DNA from 4 places in the Pseudoduganella sp. R-32 genome. Region 4 is predicted to be linked to each of the others. Evidence: riboswitches for the same ligand, from Rfam matches in the RefSeq annotation. Region 4 holds a riboswitch; each other region holds the start of a gene.

Region 1 (3,934 bases), 2.4 Mb from region 4:
CACCTCCGCCGCCGCGCTGATGCATCGCCTGACCGGCACTCCGGTCGCCGATTGCGTTGGTGCCGGCACCGGCCTGGCGCCGGAAGGCGTGCTGCACAAGCAGCACGTGATCGAAGCCGCCATGGCCCTGCACGCCGATGCGCAGGGCGGGCTGCAGGCGCTGGCTGCTTTCGGCGGCCTGGAAATTGCGATGATGGTCGGCGCCATGCTGAAGGCAGCCGAACGGCGCATGGTGCTGCTGGTTGACGGCTTTATCGTCACCAGCGCCCTGCTGGTCGCGTCGCGCGTGCAGCCGGCGGTGCTGGATTACTGCGTGTTCTCGCATTGCTCCGACGAGAATGGCCACAAGCGCATGCTGGACTTCCTTGGCGGCCGCCCGCTGCTGAACCTCGGTTTGCGCCTGGGCGAAGGCACAGGCGCCGCGCTGGCCGTGCCGCTGCTGCATGCCGCCGTCAACTTCCTGAACCAGATGGCGACTTTCGAGTCGGCCCAGGTCAGCGAGAAGTCCGAGTAAGCGCCCATGCAGCAGTTGCGCCTGTTCTTCATCGCACTGCAATTCTTCACGCGCCTGCCTATTCCTCGCTGGGTCGGTTTCGAGCCGGCCTGGCTGCACCATGCCTCGCGCTACTTCCCTGCCGTGGGACTGGTGGTGGCGGCGATTGCGGGCGGAGTGTACGCGGCGGCGGCGCTGGTGCTGCCGCCGCTGCTTGCCGTGCTGCTTTCCACGGCCGCCGGCATCTATGCCACCGGAGCCTTCCACGAGGACGGTTTTGCCGATAGCTGCGATGGCCTGGGCGGCGGTCACACGCGCGAGCGCGTGCTGGAGATCATGAAGGATTCGCGCATCGGCGCGTATGGAGCCATCGGCATCGGCCTGATGCTGGCAACCAAGGTGGCGGCGCTGGCCAGCATGCCGAAGCTGGCGGTGCTTGGTGCCCTGCTGGCGGCCCATCCGCTGTCGCGCCTCATGGCCTGTTCGCTGATCTGGCGCATGGAGTATGCGCGCGCGGAGGGCAAGGCCAAGCCGCTGGCGCAGGAAATGCGCGGCGGCGAGTTCGCCATCGCGACGCTGACGGCCGCGCTGCCCGCGGCGGGCGCGCTGGTCGTGGGCTGGCTGCCGCCGGCTGCATTGGGCGCCGGCCTGGCCGGCATGCTGCTGGCGACGCTCTGGCTGGCGCGCAAGTTCCGGCAACGCCTGGGCGGCTATACTGGCGACTGCCTTGGCGCTGTCCAGCAATTGACCGAAGCCGTGTTCTACGTCGCGGCACTGGCCTGCATGTGGAACTGATCCTCGTCCGCCATCCGCAGCCCGATGTCGCGCCCGGCCTGTGCTACGGCAGCAGCGACATTCCGGCAGCAGCGGACGCCCTGGCCGCCGGCCACGCCGCCCTGGCGCCGCAACTGGCCAGCGCCCTCACCCGCGGCTACCGCCTGTACTCCAGCCCCCTGCGGCGCTGCACGGCCCTGGCCTCCCTGCTGGGCGCCTTCACGTCCGACCCGCGCCTGGTGGAAATGGATTTCGGCGCCTGGGAGCTGTGCAGCTGGCCCGACGTCGCGCGCGCCGAGGTCGATGCCTGGGCCGCCGACCTGCTCGATTACCGCCCTGGCGGCGGAGAAACCGTGCGCGAGGTGGCGCGCCGCGTGCAGTCCTTCCTCGATGAGTTGCAGCACGACGCCATTGTCGTCTGCCACGCCGGCACCATGCGCCTGATGGCGGCCATCGCCGCCGGTGAGCCCTTGCAGCAGGCGGCCGCCAGGCCAAACCACATCAAGTATTGCGGGATCCTTCGCTTGTCCTGGCCAGCCAAGTCCGTATAATGGCGGGGTTTTGGTGCCCGCAATCGAATTCTCGAATGCAGTTAAACGGGAAACACGGCGCTGTCCCTGACAGCCAACGTGTGCTGCCCCCGCAACGGTAAGCAAGTGCCGCCTTCAATGTGCGGCAGCGACCTCCCGGCCACTGTGCGCAAGCATGGGAAGGCCAGGCCGCCAGACTTGCCAGCCCGGATACCGGCCAGACCAGGTGGGAACGCGCCCTGCGCCCGTTCCTGTTCATGCCGGCTTACGGGGACGTGGGCCGGCGGCTCGTTACGAAAGTTGTCATGTCCTTTCCCCTTACCCGGCAAGCGGCCATCGCGTCGCTGGCACTGGCCGTTGCCGCACCTGCCGTCGAAGCACAAACCCAGGCTGCCGTACTGAATTCCGTGCTGATCACCGCCACCCGCACGCCGCAAGCAGCACGCGACATCATCAGCGACACGCTCAGCATCGGCCCAGAGGAAATCGCGCGCAGCGGCGCCGGCTCCATCACCGAACTGCTGCAGCGCCAGCGCGGCATCGAAGTGAGCCGCAACGGCGGACCGGGCACCAATGCCAGCGTGTTCCTGCGCGGCTCCAACGGCAACCAGGTCATCGTCCTGATCGACGGCGTACGCATCGGCTCCGCCAGCAGCGGCGCGGCCGCCTGGAATGCCATTCCGCTGTCCGCCGTCGACCATATCGAAGTCGTGTACGGCCCGTTGAGCACCCTGTACGGCGCCGATGCCATCGGCGGCGTGGTGCAGATCTTCACGAAGAATGGCCAGGGCAGCCCGGCGATCGATGCCGGCGTATTGGCAGGCACTTACGGCACCCGATCCGGCACCGCAGGCATTGCCGGCAGCGCCGGCGCCTTCAACTATGCCCTCAGCGCGGGCAAGGAACGCTCCGGCGGCTTCTCCGCCACGCTGCCGGCCAGCTCCAGCTACAACAGCGATGACGACGGCTACGACCGCAAGCACGCCAACGGCCAACTGGCCTGGCAGGTCGCGCCCGGCCACGAGCTGGGCGTGCAGTTCCTGCATAGCGACCAGGAAGCGGATTACGATAGCGGCACCAAGGTGCGCGCCTGGAGCACGCAGAAGCTCGACACCGCCGCGCTTTACTCGCGCAACCGCCTGAGCGACGCCTGGCAGATGACGACGCAAGCCGCGCAATCGCGCGACAAGTCCGGCAGCTTTGCCGCCACCGCCAGCCAGATCGATACCAAGCAGACCCAGTTCAGTTGGCAGAACGATATCGCGCTGGGCACCGACAGCCTGCAGCTGCTGGCCGAACACCGCAAGGAAGAAATCGAATCCAACACCGCCGCCCTGGTGCGTGAGCGCAGCACCACTTCCTGGGCCGCCAGCTACAACATGAAGCGCGGCGACCACCTGCTGGCCGCCGCCGCCCGCAACGACGACAGCTCGCAGTATGGTTCGAAGAGTACCGGCTCGCTGGGCTACGGCTACCGCATCACGCCGGGCCTGCGCGTCAACGCCAGCTACGGCACCAGCTTCCGCGCGCCGACGTTCAATGAGCTGTACTACCCCGGCTACGGCCTGCCGGCCAATCGCCCGGAAGAAGGCCGCAACCGCGAAATAGGCGTCCACTTCGAACAGGGCGGCACAGCGCTGGGCGCCGTGGCATACCGCAACAAGCTGACCGACCTGCTGGTGAACATCGCCCCTTGTCCGCTGCCCGGCTTCCGCCTTGGCTGCGCCTACAACGTCAACCAGGCCACGCTGGAAGGCATCTCCCTGTCGGCACGCCAGCAGCTGGGCAGCAATTTCACGCTGTCCGCGAGCGCCGACCTGCAGAACCCGCAGGACGACATCAGCGGCAAGCTGCTGGTGCGCCGCGCCAAGCGCCACGGCAACCTAGCGCTGGAATATACTGCGGGCAGCCTGAGTACCGGCGCCGAGTGGCAGCTTTCCGGCTACCGTTTCGACGATACGGCCAACCGCAACCGCCTGGGCGGCTACGGCTTGCTGAACCTGTATGCGGCCTGGGAATTCGACCGTTCCTGGACTGCCACCCTGCGCTGGAACAACGTGGCCGGCAAACACTATGAACTGGCGCGCAATTACGCCACCGCCGGTTCCACCGTGTATGCCGGCCTGCGCTTCAGCTA
Region 2 (3,934 bases), 1.9 Mb from region 4:
CCGGAACGCAGGCGCCACAGTGCGACCGAGCTTTGCAGGCCGGTCACGAACTCGCTGCGGGCGCCGACTTCCGCACCGCGCGTTTTCACCAGCGGCGTGACAGGATCGACAGGCTCGCGTTCGCGTGGCGACAGGCGTGCCGTGGTACCGCGCGCATCGTTGCTGTGGAAGCCTTCGCCGTAGTTCACAAAGAACTCCGTCTTGCTCCAGGGCCCGAGCACAAGCGAGATCTTGGGTGATGCAATGTGATCATTCACCTTCCCGCTGTTCTCCGCGATGGAGCTGCCGACATTAAAGCGGTAGCTGTCGTAGCGCACGCCGGCAATGGAGCGCAGCCAGTCCGTCCACTGCACAGTGCTCTGGAACCATGCGGCCACACTCGCCTCGGTAACGCGCGATTCGGCGATCGGATGCCGCACCTGCTGCTGCGTCGTAGCGTACAGCCCGACTGGCGCAATGCGGTCGAAGCGCCCCTGCACGCCGATGTTGTTCTCCATCGAGCGTTGGCCGAGTTGACCGAACCAGGTTTGGGTCAGGTCGAAACCCGTCATCTTGCGGCGTTCCGTCTGCAGCACCTGGTCGCCGTTGACCGGATCGTCGAGGAAATAGGTGACGTCGTTGTACAGCGAGAGATCGTTGCGCACCAGGTAGGCGTGCGCCTCCGTCAGCGTGTCGCCCGCGCGCTTGCGCCATTCGGCGGAAAGGCTGTAGCGCGCGGTGCGTCCGCCGTCGCTCGGATCGGCTGCCCCGAATTCATCCAGCCGTCCGTCCTGTACCGCGCGCAGCGGGATCTGGCTGGTCGCGTGCCAGCCGGCCTTGTAAGCCATGCCGGTAATGCTGAAACGCTCCGCGCTGTTGCCCGAACTGTATCGCAGCACACCCGTCGATTTGTGGAACGCTTCCGGCATCTGCCAAGGGCCGTCGTTGTGGCCCAAATCGAGTGCATACAGCAGGTTGCCGTTGCCAACCTCGGTGGAATTCGCCACTACGCCGCGGCGATAGTTATCCGCGCCGACGGTCAGCGATGCAAAATATTCGTTCAGCTTATCGGACAGGCCCATATGCGCGGCGCCGGCCGATGCAAAATCGCCTTCGTCTGCGTAATAGGGGCCTTTGCGGTAGCGGATGCGGCCAACCAGTTCTGGAATCAGGAAATTCAGGTCCGTATAGCCCTGGCCGTGGCCGTGCGTGCGCATATTGACCGGCATGCCGTCGACGAAGGTGGCGAAGTCGGTACCGTGGTCCAGGTTGAAGCCGCGCAGGTAGTACTGGTTCGCCTTGCCGTCGCCGCTGTGCTGGGTGACGATCATGCCCGGCACGAATTCAAGGATCTCGCCGGGCCGCAAGGCAGGCCGGTTGGCGATCAGTGCTGAGGTGATGGTTCCTTCGCTGGCTGCGTCGGAAGTGCGAATGCCATTGTCATAGTGGTGGCCAACGACGTACACCCTGGCTGGTGTCTCTTGCTCTTGTGCCTGCGCGACAGCACACAAGGCCCCCGCGATCATGGGGATCAGTTTCTTTTTCATTATGGATGTTTGAATCGGCAATCCCGCCCACCTCCCCGTGAGCGCGACCGAACAGCGCGCGCATCTTCCCGATGCGTGCACCACCTGTCTGGCCGGTATCCGGGCTGGCAAGGCGGACCGTCTTGCCTTCCCATGCTTGCGCACAGTGGCTTGTGTAGACGGCCTTCGTTGGAGAACGATGCTTGCTTACCGTTGCGGGGGCAGCACACCCTGGCCTGCCGGCTGAACCAGCACGGCCATGTGTTTCCCGTTTAACTGCACGCTTGAACGCGCGCGAGGCACCAAACGGCGGCGATTATACGCTATGCACTGTTGTTATCCTGCCACCGGTCGGTATAAACCAGGTCGGCCAGTTTGCCGCGCATGGCCCATCCCTCGAGCTCCAGCATCGGCTTGGGATAAAAGCCGGCGACGTGGCCCAGGCAGATGATGGCGACCGGCTTGCCGCCAGCGGGGATGCCCAGCAAGGCCGCCAGCTTGAGCGGGTCGAACAGCGACACCCAACCCATGCCCAGGCCTTCCGCACGGGCGGCCAGCCACATGTTCTGGATGGCGCAGGCGACCGAGGCCAGGTCCATTTCAGGCAATGTACGGCGGCCGAAGATGTGCTTTTCGCGATGGTCCATCAGGGCCGCCACCAGCACTTCGCCGCAGTCGCGGATGCCTTCGACCTTCAGCCGCATGAACTCTTCGTTGCGGTCGCCGAGAGCGGCGCCGGTGGCCCGGCGCTCCTCGTCAACCAGCCGATACATCTGCTCGCGCAGCTCGGGGCTCTGGATGCGGATGAAGCGCCAGGGCTGCATCAGGCCGACACTTGGCGCGTGGTGGGCCGCTGCCAACAGGCGCATGAGGAGGTCTTCATCGATTGCACCAGGTACGAAGTGGCGCACGTCGCGCCGTTCGGCAATTACACGATAAACGGCATCAATCGCTGCCTGGTCAAAACTGCTTTGCACTTCTACTCTCACTGTTGATGGAACACGATTTCCTCAACGGCCTGTCCATTGCACAGGTGTTGGTCGATGATGCGGTCCATGTTCTCGGGAGTGACATTGTAGTACCAGGTGCCGTCCGGCTGGACGCAGACGATCGGGCCGCCCTTGCAGGCCGCGAAGCAGCTTACCCGGCTGCGCTTCACGCGCAGTTCGCCTTCGTTCAAGCCCGCGGCCTTGAACTTGTCGCCCAGGCTGTCGAACAGGGCCTGCGACTGGCCGTCGGCAGTGCAGCGCGGGCCGGTGCAAATCAGCAGGTGGCGGTGGTAGCTGCTGATCTTTGGTTTTACCGGGGTGTCGCTCATGCTTCGCTCCCTTCCGCTTCGGTGCTGGTCTCGCCTTCCCACGGCTCGTCGAGCGTGGCGCGGATATAGTCGGCGGGCAGTCGGTACTGCGCAGCCAGTTCTTCAATGCTTGCACCGGCTTCGTGTTCGGCACGCAGCGTATCGAGCCATCCCAGCAGGCCTGTCGACAGGGAACGGCCTGCACGCTCACCTTCGCGCGTCGCGCCACCCTCTTGCATGTCGTATTTGTTGGCGTAGCCGCGCGGCGTTACCATCAGGCCGTTGCGCATGAAGGTGTTGCTGTTGCCAATCAGGACAGTGCTGAGCATGCCGATGTCGGCGTCGGCCATGCTGTCGAGGGTGGTGAAGACGATATTTTCGCGGCGGCGGTAGGCGCTCTTGACGATGGCGACCGGAGTGTCGGCACGGCGATGGCGCAGGAAGAGGCGCTGCGCTTCCACAATCTGGCGTGTGCGGCGGCCGCTTTTCGGGTTGTACAGCGCCACAACGAAGTCCGCCATCGCCACCGCATCCAGGCGGCGGGCAATGGTCGGCCAGGGCGTCAGCAGGTCGGACAGCGAAATCGCGCAGAAGTCGTGGGTCAGCGGTGCGCCGACCAGGGCCGCGCAGCTGTTCAGGGCCGATGCGCCGGGGATGATCTCCACTTGCACCGGGTCTTCCGGGGTCCAGCCGGACTGGAACAGCACTTCGTAGGTCGGACCGGCCATGCCGTACACGCCGGCGTCGCCGGACGAAATCAGGGCCACCTTCTTGCCGGCGCGCGCTGCTTCGAGTGCGCTGACGGCGCGGTCCAGTTCTTCCGTCATCGATTTGCGGATGATCTCCTTGCCTTCAATGAGGTCGGCCACCAGCTTGATGTAGGTGACGTAGCCAATTACCACATCGGCTTCGGCGATGGCGTCGCGGGCGCGCTGTGTCATGTGGTCCACGCTGCCGGGGCCTATCCCCACCAGCATGATCTTTCCCGCGACGGCGGGCTGTTCGAGTTGTGCGTTCATGGATTCTTCCTTGCGATCGAGACGGTGACATTGCGGTTGTCCACGCCTCGGAGTTTGAATTTTTCGACCACCAGGGCGGTCATTGGCGTGCCTGCGCCGGCGGCCAGCAGGGC
Region 3 (3,934 bases), 2.7 Mb from region 4:
GGCACGCTGGTATTCGCATGCAGCAGCTCTTCGTCCACTTCCCAGCCGCGCGGCGGCTGTGGTCCGATGAACACGTTGCCGAACTGGATGCCCGGCACCAGCAGCTTGCCGCTGTCGACCATGATCTTGCCCGGTGCAGGCCCCCAGCCCTTCAAGCCCTCGATGCCGTAGGACGCGACCCGGCGTCGCAGCGGCTCCAGCGCAGCGCAGCGGCGCGGCGCCTTCGCCTGCAGGCAGCCCGCATAGCCATCGGACAGCGCAGCCAGGTCGCGGATCGCCGCCTCGCGCTGCGGATGATCGGCGCCCTCCACCAGGTGCTGCAGTTCCTTGATCACGACTTCCGCCTGCTTGCGGCCGAGTGCCCGTTCGCCGGCAGCTTCCGCTTCCAGCACGTCGGCGTGCAAGCGGCCCAGCAGGCCGCTGGTCATTTCTCCCTGCACGCGCGGCGACAGCGTCGCGAACCACTTCGCATAATCGGCGGCGCTGACGCTGTTCACGGAGCCCGCCAGTTCACGCAAGGCGCCGCGGTCCTCAGGCAGGTTGACGCCGTGCGCCATGATGCGGTCAAGCAGCGCTTCCGGCGTGGCCGGCAATTCGCCGACCGTGTAGCCGGCGTCCTTCAGGGCGTGCAGCATGTCGAACAGCGAAGCCGGCACATCAAGGTTGTCGGCGCCGATGTTCTGGCGGCCCGGCGGGTGATTGTAGTACACCAGCGCCACGCGCTTGTCGCGGTTGGATTTGGCGCGCAAGGCCAGCCAGCGCTCGACGCGCGCAGCCAGGCGCTCCGCTTCCGCCGCCAGTACTACCGGCGGGCGATTCTCGATGCCGGTCAGCTTGTCGCGCTGCGGCTCGCCCAGTGCCGCCACCACGATGGGCTGGCCGATGCCCTGCAGCTCGGGTAGCGCCACGCGGTACTGCACCGAATCAGGCGGCAAGCCGTCCGGCGACAAGCGCCATTGCATGGCGGTGCGGTCGGACAGCCGGATCGCCTTGAACAGCGGGATATCGAGCTTCTTGAATGCCTCGCTGACGGCTTCGCGCCCTTCGGCGGCGCCCACCACAAAGTCCTGCAGCACCACCATGGCGGCCGGCACGGCAGGCGCAATCAGTTCCGGCAAGCGCTCAAGCGCCTCGCGCGAGGCGCCGCCCCAGCGCGGCAGCACCTGCACGCATTGCTGGCCAATGCGTTCGACTTGCTTGCAGACGGCATCGGGCACCGTGCCATCCATGTTCGACAGGTCCAGCACTACCACGGTAGGACGCGCCTGCAGGCCTAGCTGCGCCGCCCTGCCCCATGCCGCCGCGTCGTGCAGTTCGCGCTGGCCGGCGCGCAGGCGCAGCGTCGGTTCCGGCTGCGGCTCGGCCAGGGCGCGCGAGGGGTCGAGCAGGTGCGCAAGCAGCGCTGCCGTGTTGTCGCGGCCACCGGCCTGCCAGACCTGGCGCGCAGCCAGCCACTGGCCTGCCGCCGGTCGCGCCCTGGCTGCCTGCAGTGCCGCTTCCGGCGGCTGCTCGGTCGAGAGCTGGCGCAGCGTTTCAGGCGAAAAGCCCTGCAAGCTGCCCTGCCGTCCGCGCGACAGCAGGCTAAGCGTGGCCTCGCCATTCATGGCCAGCACGCTGGCCTGCGGGCGGGCATGGCGCGGCAAGAATTCCTTCAGGCGCCGGGCCGGGTCGCCGAACAGCGATACGGCCAGGATGCTGTCCGCCTGCGCCAGCCACTGGGCGGCTTGCTTGTCGTCGGCCGCCATCCATTGCGCGGGCGTGCGCAACACGATACGGTCCTGGGGATGGCCGGCCAGGTGGCGATGGGCCGCCTCGATGGCGACAGGCGCAGCGCGTTCGGTCACGATGGCAAACAGCACGGCGGCGTTGGCACGCGCGCAAGCGAACGCACATAGCAGGACCGTAATGGTCCGGGCAAAGGTAGTGGTAGGCACAGCAGGATTCCGAGCACGCAAAACCACACCCCGGGCTTCGCACAATCAAAAGTGACCGGCCGGTCTTCTGGCTCGCCTTCTTCCTCCGCTGGCCTGGCCTTCCCGTGCGATGCACAGTGGCGTTGGTCAGCTTCGTCCGGCTTACAGCAGCGGGGGCTGCGCCGGACTGGCGCAAGATGGCTATCCCGCGCGGCACCGGCTTCCCGTTTCACCTCCCGGCAGGCTTGCAGGAAGGCACCAATCACATAACGTGCGTCATTCTAACAGACTGCACTTGGCCAACAATCTAGCCAGAAGAGCAACGACTGTTGTTATAAAGATCCACTTCTTAGAAATGATTGGTAATTCGTGAGAATTAGGTATTTACTGCTAAGTACGCGTCAAAGAACGTGTCTGGGAGAGTAAAAATGCATAACAAGACAACATTACAAGTCCTGGCAGCCGCCTCCGGACTTGCGGATGAGCGCATCCAGGAACTCTGGGAAGGGGCCGATATGTATGCCCGTGCCCAGGCTGGGAATCCGGATTCGCCGCGCTACCAGCAAGTGCTGCATGAGCGCATGGCGGCCATGGTCGAACGTGAAGTGGCCAAGCGCCATGCCGCGGACGGCGAGCCCTGGGTGCTGGCTGACGCCCACCTGGGACAGATTGAAGTGTCGCTGTCCGACGCCCTCAAGGCCTTCGGCGGCCGCACGCACCACGTTATCCATTAGCAAGGCAAAGCCGCCCGCACGGCTGTGAACCGCACCCCGATCCCGTGCCGTCCACAATGCGGCGCCTGCTGTACGGCGCCCGCGATCTCCAGCCCGATTCCCGGCATGCCTGAAGGCAAACCGGCAGGCGTGCCCTGCATCCAGCTCGATTCACACATGCGCTGCAAGCTGTATGGCTTGCCCGAACGCCCCCTCGTGTGCGTGGAATTCAGGGCCGACGAAGCAGTGTGCGGCGAGTCGCGCGAGCAGGCCATGCGCTGGCTGGGTTGGCCGAAGCTGTAAAATACTGGCCCACCATGAGTTTCCAATGCCGCCCAGCCTGTGGCGCCTGCTGCACGGCGCCCTCGATTACGTCCCCGATTCCCGGAATGCCGAACGGCAAACCGGCCGGGGTGCGCTGCGTCCAATTGGGCGACGATAACCGTTGCAAGATCTTCGGCAAGCCGGAACGCCCGGCCTTCTGCGGCGGCCTGCAGCCTTCGGCCGAAATGTGCGGCGAGAGTCGGGAACAGGCGATGACGTGGCTCGCGGTGCTGGAACGCGAAACCTGTCCGTGAGCCGCTAGCGAACGTAGAGCGTTGCGAATGTCGAAGGAATTTCAGCCAGTTCCGCTTCCAGATATGGAACAGTCGCAATGCAAGTGACCCATTCCAGGAATCGATCTTCGCTGAAGTACGATCGAACCACGTCCAGCGTTGCCGTTCGGGCAGCCTCAGGGACAAGCGCCGCTACCGGCGGCGCGCCGCTGTCGTCTACAACCGTCAGCCGGGCCTCGAGACAATGACTCCATTCCCAACCGATGTATGGTCGGGCTTCCAGCGAAAATTCAGATGGCCACCGCATTGTGTCGTTCAGGATCCCATGCGCACCAACCAGCCAGACGACGACCTGCGCGCGCCAGTGCGGTGAGGGGATATCGAACACGGAACGCAGCCAAGGCTCGACTAAAGACTCAGGCAGATATTTCAGGCAGAAGAACATCGAAGCGGAGAAATCTCCACTGGCATCCCACCAGAGCCAGACACGGTTCGGGTTGTCGTTTGATTGACGCAGAATATTCCCGATAGCGATGTCGGTGCCGTTCCAGCACATGCCATCCATCATGCACCGTCCCAGGGTTAGCAGCACATCTTCCCGAAAGCCTTCGTATGGCTCCCGAGAGACGCCGTTCGGGTAAATGGCCATAAACCCAGTCATCAACGATTCCAGCAGGTAGGAAAAACATGCCTCATGGCTGCGCGGCAGGAGCGCCGCAAGCAGGTAGTGGTACCAGGTTTTCCATTCCTC
Region 4 (3,934 bases):
CAGCGCGGTCACAGCCAGTTCCCATTGGCCGAACTTGCGCGCGTAGCGGCCATCGACCACGGTGTACGCCGGCATGCGGGCGTCGCAGCTGTTGTCGAAATCGCTGCCGTAGCGCTGTTTGCCGACGCGCTGCACGCCGATGTCGGCGCTCTGGCCGTCGGACGGCAGCCAGGCCAGGCGCACGGTCAGGATGTTCTTCGGCACCAGCGCCAGTTCGCGGCCGGCGTTCGGACCGGAGCGGAACTCGGCATCCACCTGCTGGAAGTGGCCCTGCACCTGCCATTCCGGCGCGAAGCGGTAGCTGCCATCGAGCTCGAAGCCCTTGCGCTGGGTTGGCGCCAGGTTGGTGTTGGCGCCGAACATGCCTGCGGTCGGGTCGTAATAGATCTCGTTGTCCAGGTTGTGGCGGAAAATGCGCGCGTCAAGCTTGGCGGCGCCCTGCGCATAACCAAGGCCGATTTCAGCATCGTGCGAAGTCTGGGTTTCCAGCGGCTTGTTGGCCTGCGGAGTGAAGCCGTTCTCGTCGGAGTTGGCGACGCGGTAGCTCTGGCCAATCTTGGCCCACGCTGTCAGGCCCGGCGCGGCAAGCATGCTGCCCTGCACTTCCCAGGCGTTGTTGGCTTGCTTCACGCTGTAGGTGGCGGTGGTGAATGGCACTGGATCGATCGAATCCTTGTCGAACAGTTCGCGGCGCACGCCGGCGGCCAGGCGGAATTGCTGCGGGCCGGAGAACTTCATTTCGTCGCGCAGGTAGAAAGCCTTGCTGCGCTGGCTGGCGTCGGCGGCGGAGAAGGACGCGGTGGTGACGCGGTTCCAGCGGCCGAAGTCAAAGCCGGCGACCAGTTCATTCAGCATGCCGTCGAACTGGCCAAGGTGGCGCACGCGCGGCGAGAACTGGGTCTGCTTCGTGTCGTAGGCGGAGCTGGAAACGCCCCATGGACTGAAGTAAGTGGCTTCCGCTTCCTTCTTGCGATGCGACAGCTCCGCAGCCAGGTCGAAGGCGCCTACCTTGTGCTCCCAGGCGGCGGTATATCGGTCGCTATCGAGCTTGCCGAAATCGTTCGGGGTCAGGGTCTGGCGCGGATTGGCGTTGAATTGCGCTTCCGTCAGGCTGCCGGCGAAGCGCTGGTCCTGTCGCGCGATGTCGGCACGCAGCGAGAAGCTGCCCACGCCGGTGCTGAATTTCACGCCGCCGTCAAGGCGCGACTGCTTGAATTCATTGTTGTCGCGGTAGTTGTCGGAGCGCTGGTGGCCGGCCGACGCGTCGAAGGCAAAGCCGTCGAAGCCCTGTGCCACGCTGGCGCGCACCTCGCCGCTGTCAAACTGGCCCAGCTCAGTGAACATATTGCCGCTGCGCTCGCCGGCTTGCGGGCGCTTGGTGGTGATCTGGATCACGCCGCCGGTGGCGCCTTCGCCATACAGCACGCTGGCGCCGCCGCGCATGATGTCGATGCGCTCCACCATGTCGATCGGAATGGTGGACAGGGTTGCGCTGGACAGCTCGTTTTCGTTCAGGCGCACGCCATCCAGCACAATCACCACGTTCTGGTCGCTGTTGGTGCCGAAGCCGCGCAGGTCGAGGCCGAAGTCGGGGCTGCCGGTCAGGCTCTGGCGGCCGTACACGCCGCCGATCTTGCGGATCGCCTGGTTGACGTCGGACACGCCGGCGCGGCGGATGTCGGCCGCGGTGATGGTGGTGGCGCCGATCGGCAGCAGCGACGGATCGCTGGCGAAGCGGGAACCGGAAACGACAACGGTGTTCGATTGGGCTTGGGCCGCTGCGGCAAAGCACAGGGCAACCGCTGCGGCAACGGCGCAGCGCGAAGTGATGAAGGTCATGGCAAATCAGTAGAAAGAGTATCCGCCTGCGTCCCCGCAGCCGGAATCCACAGAAGACGAACCCTGCGCGGGCGCGCTTCCACCTCCCTGGCCGGTATCCGGGCTGGCAAGACTGACCGGGCCACCTTCCTGCAGCAGCAGTGGCTAATTGGCGCGGCCTGCCGTCTCAATGACGGCGCTTGCGTACCGTTGCGGGGGCAGCACATTGCGTTTCCCGTTTAACTGCCTCCATGAACAGGAGGCGGGCACCAAGGCGCCGCCATTATACGCCGGTTAAAGTTGGCATAAAAGTTTGGCAATCGGCCGCCACCCGGGCTATATTTTGGTGTTGCAAAAAACCTAATGGAGTCTTATGCGCATCACTCACCTTTTGGCCGCGGCCGCCCTGTTGGGCGGGGTCGCGGTCCAGGCCAGCCTGTGGGCCGGTGGCGCGACGTCCGCCACCGTGCCGGAAGCCGGTAGCGGCATCGCACTGGCGCCAGCCAAGGCGGCCGCCGTCATGCAGCCCAGCGCTCCCGGCGCCTGGGGCGGCATCCGCACCGGCCAGGAGGCCACGTTGTCCGACCGCGTGGTGGACTACCAGATCGAAGCCAGCCTGGACCCGGTCAAGCACACCATCGACGGCAAGCAGCGCCTGACCTGGCGCAACCGCAGCGCCGAACCGGTGCGCAGCGTCTACCTGCACCTGTACCTGAATGCCTTCCAGAACGGCTACAGCACCTTCCACACCGAGGAGCGCAAAACCGGCAGCGGCATTCGCAACAGCGCCCTGAGCAAAGATGGAGAATGGGGCTACACGGAATTGCGCAGCGTGCAGCAAGGCGGCGCCAAGGTGCCGTGGACTTTCGTGCATCCCGACGGCGGCCCGGCGGCCGACCAGACCGTGGTGCGCCTTGACCTGCCGCAGGCTGTCGCAGCGGGCGCCAGCACCACGCTCGATATCGCCTTTTTCGACCAGCTTCCGCGCGTGATGGCGCGCAGCGGCTACTTCGACAGCTTCCACCTGGTGGCGCAATGGTTCCCCAAGATCGCCGTGCTGGAACTGCCGGGCGAACGGGGCGCCACCGCGGTGCGCTGGAACGCGCATGAATACCACGCGGAATCCGAGTATTACGCGGACTTTGGCAGCTATGACGTCAAGCTCACCGTCCCCAGGGAATATACCGTGGGAGCCACCGGCGAACTGCAGGGCGCCCCGCAGGAAAAGGACGGCAAGCTGACCCACCATTTCGTGCAGGGCGACGTGCACGATTTCGCGTGGACCGCCGACAAGCGCACTGCGGCACCGCTGACCGGCACCTGGACCGGGCCCGGCAGCCCGCAAGTGAAGATCACCGTGCTTTATCCGCCGGAATTCGCATCCAACGCGGCGCCTGCCTTGCAGGCCACCAAGGATTCGCTGGACTACTTCTCGAAGACCCTCGGCCCCTATCCGTACAAAACCGTGACTGTGGTCATTCCTCCGCATAACGCCAGCGAAGCGGGCGGCATGGAGTACCCCACCTTCTTCACTGTCGACAACTTTGCCGGCCTGAAGCCGGGCACGTTCGCATCGGCGGCGCTGGATTTCGTCACCATTCACGAATTCGGCCATGGCTACTTCTACGGCATCCTCGCCAGCAACGAGTTCGAAGAGCCGATGCTGGACGAAGGCCTGAACGAGTACTGGAACCAGCGCATGCTGCGCGATACGGGCCGCAAGGCCTACCTCACGACGCCGTTCCTGCGCGCGATCGGATTTGCGCCCACCATCAAGGGCTTCGAGTTCGAACGCCAGGGCACGCCGCGTGACGAGCCCTCCGATCCGCTGGGCCAGAATGCCTATACCCGCCTGCAAGGCATTGGCCCGGTGTATTCGCGCACCACCCTGGTCATGCACGACCTGGAAGCGCAGCTGGGCAAGGAAACCATGGAGCGCGCCTTCAAGGAGTATTACCGCCGCTGGAAATTCCGCCACCCAAGCGTGGCTGATTTCCGTGAGACGCTGGCAGAAGTCAGCGGCCAGCGCCAGCTGGTGGAAACCGTCTTCGCGCAGCAGGTCTACGCCACCACTCGCGTGGATGACCGCATTTCCTCCTTCAGCAGCGAAGAGGTG

The links. A riboswitch is a leader RNA that binds a small molecule or an ion and turns the genes downstream of it on or off. The one in region 4 is predicted to bind cobalamin.
Region 1: linked by a shared signal. The riboswitch ahead of ACN9MU_RS31085 (TonB-dependent receptor domain-containing protein) and the one ahead of ACN9MU_RS10635 (TonB-dependent receptor) in region 4 are both predicted to bind cobalamin.
Region 2: linked by a shared signal. The riboswitch ahead of ACN9MU_RS01760 (TonB-dependent receptor) and the one ahead of ACN9MU_RS10635 (TonB-dependent receptor) in region 4 are both predicted to bind cobalamin.
Region 3: linked by a shared signal. The riboswitch ahead of ACN9MU_RS29825 (cobaltochelatase subunit CobN) and the one ahead of ACN9MU_RS10635 (TonB-dependent receptor) in region 4 are both predicted to bind cobalamin.

The regions. Positions count from the first base shown of each region.
Region 1 covers NZ_CP183987.1:6,781,605-6,785,538, forward strand. Annotated here, with positions in the region: gene cobT (nicotinate-nucleotide--dimethylbenzimidazole phosphoribosyltransferase) at 1-514, shown strand, start outside; gene ACN9MU_RS31075 (adenosylcobinamide-GDP ribazoletransferase) at 521-1,288, shown strand; gene ACN9MU_RS31080 (histidine phosphatase family protein) at 1,279-1,818, shown strand; cobalamin riboswitch at 1,813-2,033, shown strand; gene ACN9MU_RS31085 (TonB-dependent receptor domain-containing protein) at 2,103-3,934, shown strand, end outside.
Region 2 covers NZ_CP183987.1:379,579-383,512, reverse strand. Annotated here, with positions in the region: gene ACN9MU_RS01760 (TonB-dependent receptor) at 1-1,526, opposite strand, end outside; cobalamin riboswitch at 1,600-1,826, opposite strand; gene bluB (5,6-dimethylbenzimidazole synthase) at 1,829-2,482, opposite strand; gene ACN9MU_RS01750 ((2Fe-2S) ferredoxin domain-containing protein) at 2,491-2,823, opposite strand; gene cobJ (precorrin-3B C(17)-methyltransferase) at 2,820-3,821, opposite strand; gene ACN9MU_RS01740 (cobalamin biosynthesis protein) at 3,818-3,934, opposite strand, start outside.
Region 3 covers NZ_CP183987.1:6,497,506-6,501,439, forward strand. Annotated here, with positions in the region: gene ACN9MU_RS29825 (cobaltochelatase subunit CobN) at 1-1,934, opposite strand, end outside; cobalamin riboswitch at 1,975-2,191, opposite strand; gene ACN9MU_RS29830 (hypothetical protein) at 2,342-2,647, shown strand; gene ACN9MU_RS29835 (YkgJ family cysteine cluster protein) at 2,687-2,929, shown strand; gene ACN9MU_RS29840 (YkgJ family cysteine cluster protein) at 2,944-3,204, shown strand; gene ACN9MU_RS29845 (hypothetical protein) at 3,209-3,934, opposite strand, start outside.
Region 4 covers NZ_CP183987.1:2,319,384-2,323,317, reverse strand. Annotated here, with positions in the region: gene ACN9MU_RS10635 (TonB-dependent receptor) at 1-1,839, opposite strand, end outside; cobalamin riboswitch at 1,912-2,107, opposite strand; gene ACN9MU_RS10630 (M1 family metallopeptidase) at 2,192-3,934, shown strand, end outside.